3 regions of the Salmonella bongori NCTC 12419 genome follow, and region 3 is predicted to be linked to each of the others. Evidence: predicted binding sites of a transcription regulator. Region 3 holds the regulator's gene; each other region holds the start of a gene.
What was found. The regulator CRP, encoded in region 3, controls carbon source genes, mostly activating them, when cyclic AMP is high. The targets are predictions, from matches to a motif close to ATGTGANNNNNNTCACAT.

Region 1 (3,169 bases), 180 kb from region 3:
TGTAAGCCCCACTGGTCAGAGAACGTCTTTTTCCGGCCACTGGCGACATCCAGAATAAAGTGGAATAACTTCCAGCCTACGTCTTCGATGGTCTCTTCTCCTGTGGCGATGGTGCCCGCATTGATATCCATTAAGTCATACCAGCGGTTCGCCAGCGCGGTACGCGTCGCCATTTTAATGACCGGCACCGCCATTAGCCCGTACGGCGTACCGCGCCCGGTGGTGAACACCTGCACGGTGATACCGGAGGCAACCTGCTGCGTGCCACAAACAAAATCGCTGGCAGGTGTTGCCGCGTAAATCAGTCCGCGTTTGGTCGGTCGTTGGCCTGGCGACAGCACTTCCACAATGGCGCTTTTGCCGGATTTGGCGATCGAACCCAGCGCTTTTTCCACCACATTTGCCAGGCCGCCTTTTTTGTTGCCAGGGGACGGGTTAGCGCTGCGATCGGTTTTCCCCATATCAAGGTAGTTATCGTACCAGGCCATCTCTTCCAGCAGGCGCTTGCCCACCTCTTCGTTAACGGCGCGAGGCGTCAGCAGATGGATGGCGTCGCGTACCTCGGTGACTTCCGAGAACATGACTGTCGCGCCGCAGCGTACCAGTAGATCTGAAGCGTAGCCTACCGCCGGGTTGGCTGTGACGCCAGAAAATGCGTCGCTGCCGCCGCACTGCATCCCGACCACCAGTTCGGAGGCCGGACAGGTTTCACGCTGACGCTGATTGAGTGTCGCCAGGTGACGTTCGGCAACCCGCAAAATATCATCGACCATTGCTTTAAAGCCGACATGCTGCTCGTCCTGTAGACGCACAATGCTGGCGTTTTCAAGAGGAATAGCCGGGATATCATCAGTACCCTCCAGTAGTCGCTCCGGCTGAAGTTTCTCGCAGCCGAGGCCAATCACCATGACTTCACCGCCAAAATTGGGGTTGAGCGCAATATTATGGATCGTGCGAATTGGCACCACCGCCGCCGGCGCGTTGATGGCCACGCCACAGCCGTACAGATGGTTCAATCCCACGACGCCATTCACATTCGGGTATTTGGGCAGCAGATCGCGCTCTATCACTTTCACCACATAATCGACCACGCCCGCCACACAGTGTACGCTGGTAGTAATGCCAAGCAGATTTTTGGTGCCCACGCTGCCATCGGCGTTACGATAGCCCTCAAACGTGTAGCCTTCCAGCGGCGGCAGTGCTTCAGGGACTTTGGTTGCCAGCGGCAGTGTATTTAGCGGCGGCGCTTTTGGTAGTTCAACCAGTGATTCGTCGATCCAGCTTCCACATGAGATGTCGCGTACCGCATAGCCGATCACTTCGCCGTAACGAATGATTTCGCCATGAGCGGGGATAGTTTTCAGGGCGACTTTATGACCTTGCGGAATATGCTCGATCAGTTCCAGTCCGTCCGGGAAACATGTTCCAGCTTTTAGACCATTGTCATTAACAATAATGGCGACATTATCAGTTTCGTGTACTTTTATATAAAACGCCGATGGGGATTTCTGGCGAATTTCGATGTTGGCCATGTTCAGCATTCTCCAGCCTGGATGATAAAAATTATCTATTTTGGTTATGATTAAAACGCGAAAGCGATATATAAAAATTACTCATAATGAAATAAGAATGGCAGGAGTATAAAAATAAGAATGTGATCCAGATCACCACAGATCATGAAACTTTTGGTGCGAGGCAGACAAAGCGTAAATATGTGCATCAGCGCCCAGTGTCATGGGCGAATGCTTAAAAATAAGCGCTGAATTTCGTCTTCTTAATGAGCATTTGCACAATGATTATCCGCGTCATGCTGTTTATACTAAATAGCAAATTACGTATATCTGGCGAGTTATTTAAAAGTACCAGGATAATAATAAAAAGTGCCAATGTTTTGGTGAAATATTATGACGCAATGTGTGGTTATCGCCATGGAAATAAAATGCGAAACTCCGTACTGAGTTTGAAATGACCATTTATGGTCGCCGCTATAAGTAGTGGCGGCGGCAACATATCCAGATAATTAAAGAAATAAGCGAAGGTATAATCGATGAATAACGCTATTTTCCCAAATAAGTTTAAAGCTGCGCTGGCGGCTCAGCAGGTACAGATTGGCTGCTGGTCTGCGCTGGCCAGCCCAATCACCACCGAAGTGCTCGGTCTGGCGGGATTCGACTGGCTGGTGCTGGATGGCGAACATGCGCCGAACGATGTAACCACTTTAATTCCGCAGTTATTGGCATTGAAAGGCAGTGCCAGCGCGCCTGTGGTACGTGTGCCGACTAACGAACCGGTCATTATCAAACGGATGCTGGATATCGGTTTTTATAACTTCCTGATCCCCTTTGTTGAAACGCAAGAGGAGGCGGTTCGCGCCGTCGCCTCTACGCGTTACCCGCCGGAAGGCATTCGCGGCGTTTCCGTTTCTCACCGCGCCAACATGTTCGGCACGGTGCCTGATTATTTTGCGCAGTCGAACAAAAACATCACCATTATTGTTCAAATCGAAAGCCAGCTGGGAGTCGATAACGTTGATGCCATCGCTGCAACAGAAGGCGTTGACGGTATTTTCGTCGGCCCCAGCGATCTGGCCGCCGCGCTGGGTCATCTCGGCAATGCTTCTCACCCTGAGGTGCAGCAGACGATTCAACATATTTTCTCCCGCGCCAAAGCACACGGTAAACCGTGCGGCATTCTGGCGCCGGTAGAGGCGGATGCCCGTCGTTATCTGGAATGGGGCGCGACCTTTGTCGCCGTCGGCAGCGATTTAGGCGTCTTCCGTGCCGGCACGCAGAAACTTGCCGACGCTTTTAAAAAATAATTCTGGTATGAAAAGAGAGCACGTTATGACGATGAAAGTTGGCTTTATTGGCTTAGGCATCATGGGGAAGCCCATGAGCAAAAACTTACTGAAAGCTGGATACTCATTGGTGGTGTCTGACCGTAATCCTGACGCGATTGCTGATGTCATCGCTGCAGGCGCAGAAACAGCCTCTACGGCGAAGGCAATCGCGGAACAGTGCGACGTCATCATTACGATGCTGCCTAACTCTCCGCACGTGAAAGAGGTTGCGCTGGGCGAGAACGGCATCATCAAAGGCGCTAAGCCGGGAACAGTGTTGATTGATATGAGCTCTATCGCGCCGCTGGCGAGCCGTGAGATTAGCGATGC
Region 2 (3,169 bases), 510 kb from region 3:
TCCCTGCGGTAGCGGCAAAAAATATAAAAAATGCTGCGGTAAAGCATAACTGTCGCTGCTATCACGGTTTATTGGGTCTACACGACCTGGGCGTTGTAGACCCAACAAGTATGGTAACGCGCGGTGGTTAGCTTTTTTTTCCTCCGTATTGCGCGAACCATTCCAGCATTCTTTGCCAGCCGTCTTTCGCCGCAGCTTCATGGTAGCCCGGACGATAGTCGGCATTGAACGCATGTCCGGCATCCGGATAGACCACAATTTCTGCTTTCGCATTCGCGGCGCGTAACGCCTGGCGCATGGTTTCCACACTTTCCTGCGGAATACTGGTATCCTGCCCGCCGTATAAGCCCAGCACCGGCGCGTTAAGATCGGTCGCAATATCAACAGGGTGTTTCGGCGAGTTGAGCGAGGTATCGCCCATCAGCTTACCGTACCACGCTACCGCGGCTTTTAACTGTGGATTGTGCGCGGCATATAGCCAGGTAATCCGGCCCCCCCAGCAGAAACCGGTGATCATCAACCGATGTACATCGCCGCCGTTACGCGAAGCCCAACTGGCGACGTGATCCAGATCAGCAAGAACTTGCGAATCCGGTACCTTAGCGACCAGACCGCTTAATAATGTCGGAATATCGGCGAAATCATTGGGGTCGCCTTCCCGGAAATAGAGTTCCGGCGCGATGGCGAGATAACCTTCCAACGCCAGTCGCCGGCAGATATCGCGAATATGTTCGTGTACACCAAAAATTTCCTGTACCACCATAACCACAGGCAGCGCGCCGTCATTCGCTTTTGGTCTGGCGTAATACGCTGGCATGTCGTCCCCCTGGGACGGAATTGACGTTATTCCCGCGCTAATGGCGTCATCGGGGGTATGGATTGCCGTAGGAGCCAGCGGGGTGGCTGCAGGTGCAAAGCCGGATGGATGTGTCGTTGTCATGGTATTCTCCGTACCCTTAAAAAATAGCGCAATATTAACTATAGACAGTGTGTAACAAACCACATTGCCTTAAAGCGGCTATCTTTTGTGCAATGGTTGGCGATATTGATTATTTATTGTGATGTACATCACTTTTTAATGGTAAGCGAGTGCAATTGTTTTACGCCATAGTGATGGTTGTCACGAAAATATCTTTATGCCTTAGGTAAAGTGTCTTTTTGCTTCTTCTGACAAACCCGATTCACAGAGGAGTTTTATATGTCCAAGTCTGATGTTTTTCATCTCGGCCTCACCAAAAACGATTTACAAGGGGCCCAGCTCGCCATCGTCCCTGGCGATCCTGAGCGTGTGGAAAAGATCGCCGCGCTGATGGATAAGCCGGTTAAGCTGGCATCTCACCGCGAATTCACCTCCTGGCGCGCTGAGCTGGATGGCAAAGCAGTTATCGTTTGCTCTACCGGCATCGGCGGCCCGTCTACCTCTATCGCTGTGGAAGAACTGGCGCAACTGGGTATTCGTACCTTCTTGCGTATCGGCACCACGGGCGCCATTCAGCCGCACATCAATGTCGGCGACGTTCTGGTAACGACCGCATCCGTACGTCTGGATGGGGCGAGCCTGCATTTTGCGCCGATGGAATTCCCGGCGGTTGCCGACTTTGCCTGCACCACTGCGCTGGTTGAAGCGGCGAAATCGATTGGCGCCACGACTCACGTTGGCGTAACCGCCTCTTCCGACACTTTCTATCCGGGTCAGGAACGTTACGACACCTATTCTGGCCGCGTTGTTCGCCGCTTCAAAGGTTCTATGGAAGAGTGGCAGGCGATGGGCGTAATGAACTACGAAATGGAATCCGCTACGCTGTTAACCATGTGCGCAAGCCAGGGTTTACGCGCAGGTATGGTGGCGGGCGTTATCGTCAACCGTACCCAACAAGAGATTCCGAATGCGGAAACGATGAAACAAACTGAAAGCCACGCGGTGAAAATTGTCGTGGAAGCGGCCCGTCGTCTGCTGTAATTCTCCTCTCTTTTTGCAAAGGCCGACGCGTTCGGCCTTTTCTTTTTGCGTGGCGCCTCGCAGGAAATTCCTTTTAAACTGGACGTTTATACAGCACAATTCTATTTTGTGCAGGATAGTGTGGTTCCAGGAGAGGTGTTGTGGATATGACTCTTATGATAAGCGTTGTCGTGGCGCTGGCGGCTGGGGCGGTGATTGGCTGGCTGGCGACGAAAGCGCACGCCGATCAAATCCGCGCCGATCTTATCGAAGAACGGCGTGAGCTGGATATCGAACTTAGCGCGGCCCGGCAGCAATTAGCGCAAGAAGCGCACTGGCGCAGTGAATGCGAGTTACTTAATAACGAACTGCGTAGCCTGCACAGTATTAATACCTCTCTGGAAGCTGATCTACGTGAAGTCACGACCCGTCTGGAAGCGACTCAACAACACGCGGAAGACAAAATTCGTCAGATGATCAACAGCGAACAGCGTTTAAGCGAGCAGTTTGAGAATCTGGCGAACCGTATCTTTGAACACAGTAATCGTCGTGTAGACGAACAAAACCGACAAAGCCTGAATAGCCTGCTGACGCCGCTGCGTGAGCAACTGGACGGTTTTCGACGTCAGGTTCAGGAGAGCTTCGGCAAGGAAGCGCAGGAGCGGCATACGCTGGCGCATGAAATTCGTAACCTGCAGCAGCTTAATGCGCAGATGGCGCAGGAAGCGATCAACCTGACTCGCGCCCTGAAAGGGGACAATAAAGCGCAGGGAAACTGGGGCGAAGTCGTGCTGGCGCGGGTGCTGGAGGCATCCGGACTGCGTGAAGGCCACGAATACGAAACCCAGGTCAGTATTGAGAACGATGCGCGCTCGCGGATGCAGCCGGATGTCATCGTCCGCCTGCCGCAGGGCAAAGATGTGGTCATCGACGCTAAAATGACACTGGTTTCCTATGAGCGTTATTTTAATGCTGATGACGACTATACGCGCGAGATAGCCGTACAAGAACATATCGCCTCGGTGCGCAATCACATTCGTTTACTGGGGCGTAAAGATTATCAGCGGCTTCCCGGACTTCGCTCGCTTGATTATGTGCTGATGTTTATCCCGGTAGAGCCCGCTTTCCTGCTGGCGTTGGATAAACAGCCTGAACTGATAACTGAGGCGTTAAAAAATAACATTATGCTGGTAAGCCCTACGACGCTGCTGGTGGCATTACGGACGATCG
Region 3 (3,169 bases):
AGGATGTTGATTGGCTATCTTTTCCAGCGCGCCAATCTGTTTTTCCATGGAGAAGCGTGTTGGCAGGCGATGATAAAGGATGTCATCAGCCAGCACACGCAGGCGGGCGGCGACCGTTTGCGCATTCCAGCGAATGACCTCTTCTGCATGGCTACGTTCTACCAGTTTCTGCACCTCCTCCGGTTGATGCAGGCTGACGGAAATGTGTTCCTGCAAATCCATTGCTTCCTGAAAAGCCCGCAACAGGCGCTTGTAATCGTGATTATTGTGCGCCGAAAGCATATGCATTTGTTGGTAACACTGAGTAATCAGATCCACCGCTTTTTGCTGGCGAACCAGCAAGGGAGGTAGCGCTTTTTCCGGGTCAATATGTTGGGTAAGCAGGCTATATTTTGCTTCGCAGTAATCGGCCAGTTCACGATATAACAAACTTAACGACTCGCGTAGCGGCTGTTCGCGCCATAGCCAGAACCACAACCAGTTAAATACGCCATACCATAACGTGCCCAGCGCATAAATAAGCAACGGCTCCCAGACCGGCATGTATCCAGCAAGGCTCAGGGTAAAGATGGCGGCAATCAGTGATGCTGGCAGTAGCCGCGCATGAAGCGGACTAATTTCCGCCGTCACGCCAAGTACCAGCGTGAGCCCGGTCAGAATCAATGGCAGGGGGACAGACTCCGCCAGCAAGAGCTGTGTTGCCAGACTGCATCCGGCGAACAGCGACGCGCCAATAATCAGACGCTTAAAAAAGCGTTTGTGCGGTGTATCCAGGCCTGCAATATTGCAGCAGGCGGGAACAAGAGAAAAGAGTAATCCCAGGTGCAACTGGCCGATTAATAAACCGACAGCCACAGGCAGGCACAGCACCAGCGTTTGCCGTAGTGCGTAATTAATCTCTGGGTGATAAATCAGTCTTCGCCACATCGATGCAAACAAAAATGGCGCATGGTAACACGCGCCATTCTGACGGAATTAACGGGTACCGTAGACGACGATGGTCTTGCCATGTGCGGAGATCAGGTTTTGATCTTCCAGCATCTTCAAAATACGGCCAACGGTTTCGCGGGAACAGCCGACGATCTGACCAATTTCCTGACGGGTGATTTTGATCTGCATCCCGTCCGGGTGCGTCATGGCATCGGGCTGTTTCGCCAGATTCAGCAGCGTCTGCGCGATCCGCCCTGTGACATCGAGGAAGGCGAGGTTACCTACTTTTTCTGAGGTGACTTGTAAGCGACGAGCCATCTGGGAAGAGAGGCGCATCAGAATATCCGGGTTTACCTGGATTAATTGGCGAAATTTTTTGTAGGAAATTTCAGCGACTTCACATGCGGTTTTTGCACGTACCCAGGCGCTGCGTTCCTGGCCTTCTTCAAACAGGCCCAATTCACCAATAAAATCACCCTGATTCAGATAAGAAAGAATCATTTCTTTCCCTTCCTCATCTTTGATCAGCACTGCCACGGAGCCTTTAACGATGTAGTACAGCGTTTCTGCTTTTTCACCCTGGTGAATCAGCGTGCTCTTTGACGGGTACTTATGAATGTGGCAATGAGACAAGAACCATTCAAGAGTCGGGTCTGTTTGCGGTTTGCCAAGCACCATGCGCGGTTATCCTCTGTTATAAGCTGTCTCCAGAGCCAGAAAAGGCACTGTCTCTGGGGTTGCAAAAATATGCTTCCCGCTACCTGGGAAGAGGGCTACGAAAATAGACTGTAGCCTGTAATGTGATGTCCTCTGCATACATGCAGTACGTCAATGTATTACTGTAGCATCTTGTCTGTTTTAGCATAGCTTTCGCCGTGTGTCTCCTGGTGTCTCGCTTCAGCATGACCCAGGTCGCCTTCCATTGCGAGTTTTGTCGTATGCGCGTAATCTTTCAGGAAAATTGAAACATTGGAGTTACGAATATGCAAGCGCGTGTAAAGTGGGTTGAAGGACTAACTTTCCTTGGTGAGTCCTCCTCCGGCCACCAGATTTTAATGGATGGTAACTCCGGTGACAAAGCGCCGAGTCCGATGGAGATGGTCTTGATGGCGGCAGGCGGATGTAGCGCTATTGATGTCGTATCGATCCTGCAGAAGGGCCGTCAGGATGTCACCAACTGCGAAGTGAAGCTGACCTCTGAGCGCCGGGAAGAGGCGCCGAGGCTGTTCACGCATATTAATTTGCATTTCATCGTTACCGGCCGCTCGCTGAAAGAGGCTGCCGTTGCCCGTGCGGTCGATCTTTCCGCCGAAAAATACTGCTCGGTGGCGCTGATGCTGGAAAAAGCAGTCAATATTACCCATTCTTATGAAGTGATTGCGGCGTAATTATCGTTGCCGGATGGCGTTGCGCATCCGGCAAAAACTGACTTTATTCGATTTTTTTGCCTTCCATTAAGCGCTGCACCAGCGGCAACATAATCAGCTCCATCGCCAGTCCCATTTTGCCGCCCGGCACCACTAAGGTATTAATATGAGAAATGAACGAGCCCTGGAGCATCGCCAGCAGCCAGGGGAAATCGATCCCTTCCAGATTACGGAAATGAATCACCACAAAACTTTCATCCAGCGATGGAATGCCTTTTGCGGAGAACGGATTTGACGTGTCGACGGTCGGTACGCGCTGAAAGTTAATATGGGTACGTGAAAACTGCGGCGTAATGTAATTGATGTAGTCGTCCATGGATCGAACCACGGAATCCATCACCGCCTCACGAGAGTGCCCGCGCTCGCTGGTGTCGCGAATCAATTTTTGAATCCACTCCAGGTTGACAATAGGTACTACGCCAACCAGGAGATCAACATGACATGCGACATCATGCTGCGGGGTCACGACGCCGCCGTGCAACCCTTCATAAAACAGGACATCGGTAGGTTCAGGAAGCGGCTGCCAGGGCGTAAACGTGCCGGGAACCTGGTTCCACGGTACGGCTTCATCATAGGTATGCAGGTATTTACGTGACTGGCCTTTTCCCGTCTGCCCGTACTCAATGAAGGTGCGTTCCAGCAGGCTGAAATCATTGGCTTCAGGCCCGAAATAGCTGATATGCCGTCCGGCGTCACGCGCTTTGCGGATCGCCATGTCCATTTCCGGGCGGGTGTAACGATGAAAACTGTCGCCTTCCACCTCGGCGGCATGCAGATTTAACTGCGCGAAAATTTTACGAAACGCGAGGCTG

Region 1: garD (galactarate dehydratase) is a predicted target of CRP. The motif match lies at 1,653-1,670, and genes of this name have one in related genera.
Region 2: udp (uridine phosphorylase) is a predicted target of CRP. The motif match lies at 1,057-1,074, and genes of this name have one in related genera.

Annotation. Positions count from the first base shown of each region.
Region 1 is NC_015761.1:3,160,042-3,163,210, reverse strand. Features, by position in the region: gene garD (galactarate dehydratase) at 1-1,532, opposite strand, end outside; gene garL (2-dehydro-3-deoxyglucarate aldolase) at 2,048-2,818, shown strand; gene garR (2-hydroxy-3-oxopropionate reductase) at 2,844-3,169, shown strand, end outside.
Region 2 is NC_015761.1:3,855,499-3,858,667, forward strand. Features, by position in the region: gene SBG_RS23580 (hypothetical protein) at 1-131, shown strand, start outside; gene SBG_RS18235 (dienelactone hydrolase family protein) at 128-940, opposite strand; gene udp (uridine phosphorylase) at 1,199-1,960, shown strand; gene rmuC (DNA recombination protein RmuC) at 2,101-3,169, shown strand, end outside.
Region 3 is NC_015761.1:3,345,032-3,348,200, reverse strand. Features, by position in the region: gene SBG_RS15970 (YccS/YhfK family putative transporter) at 1-927, opposite strand, end outside; gene crp (cAMP-activated global transcriptional regulator CRP) at 976-1,608, opposite strand; gene SBG_RS15960 (OsmC family protein) at 1,914-2,318, shown strand; gene SBG_RS15955 (phosphoribulokinase) at 2,362-3,169, opposite strand, start outside.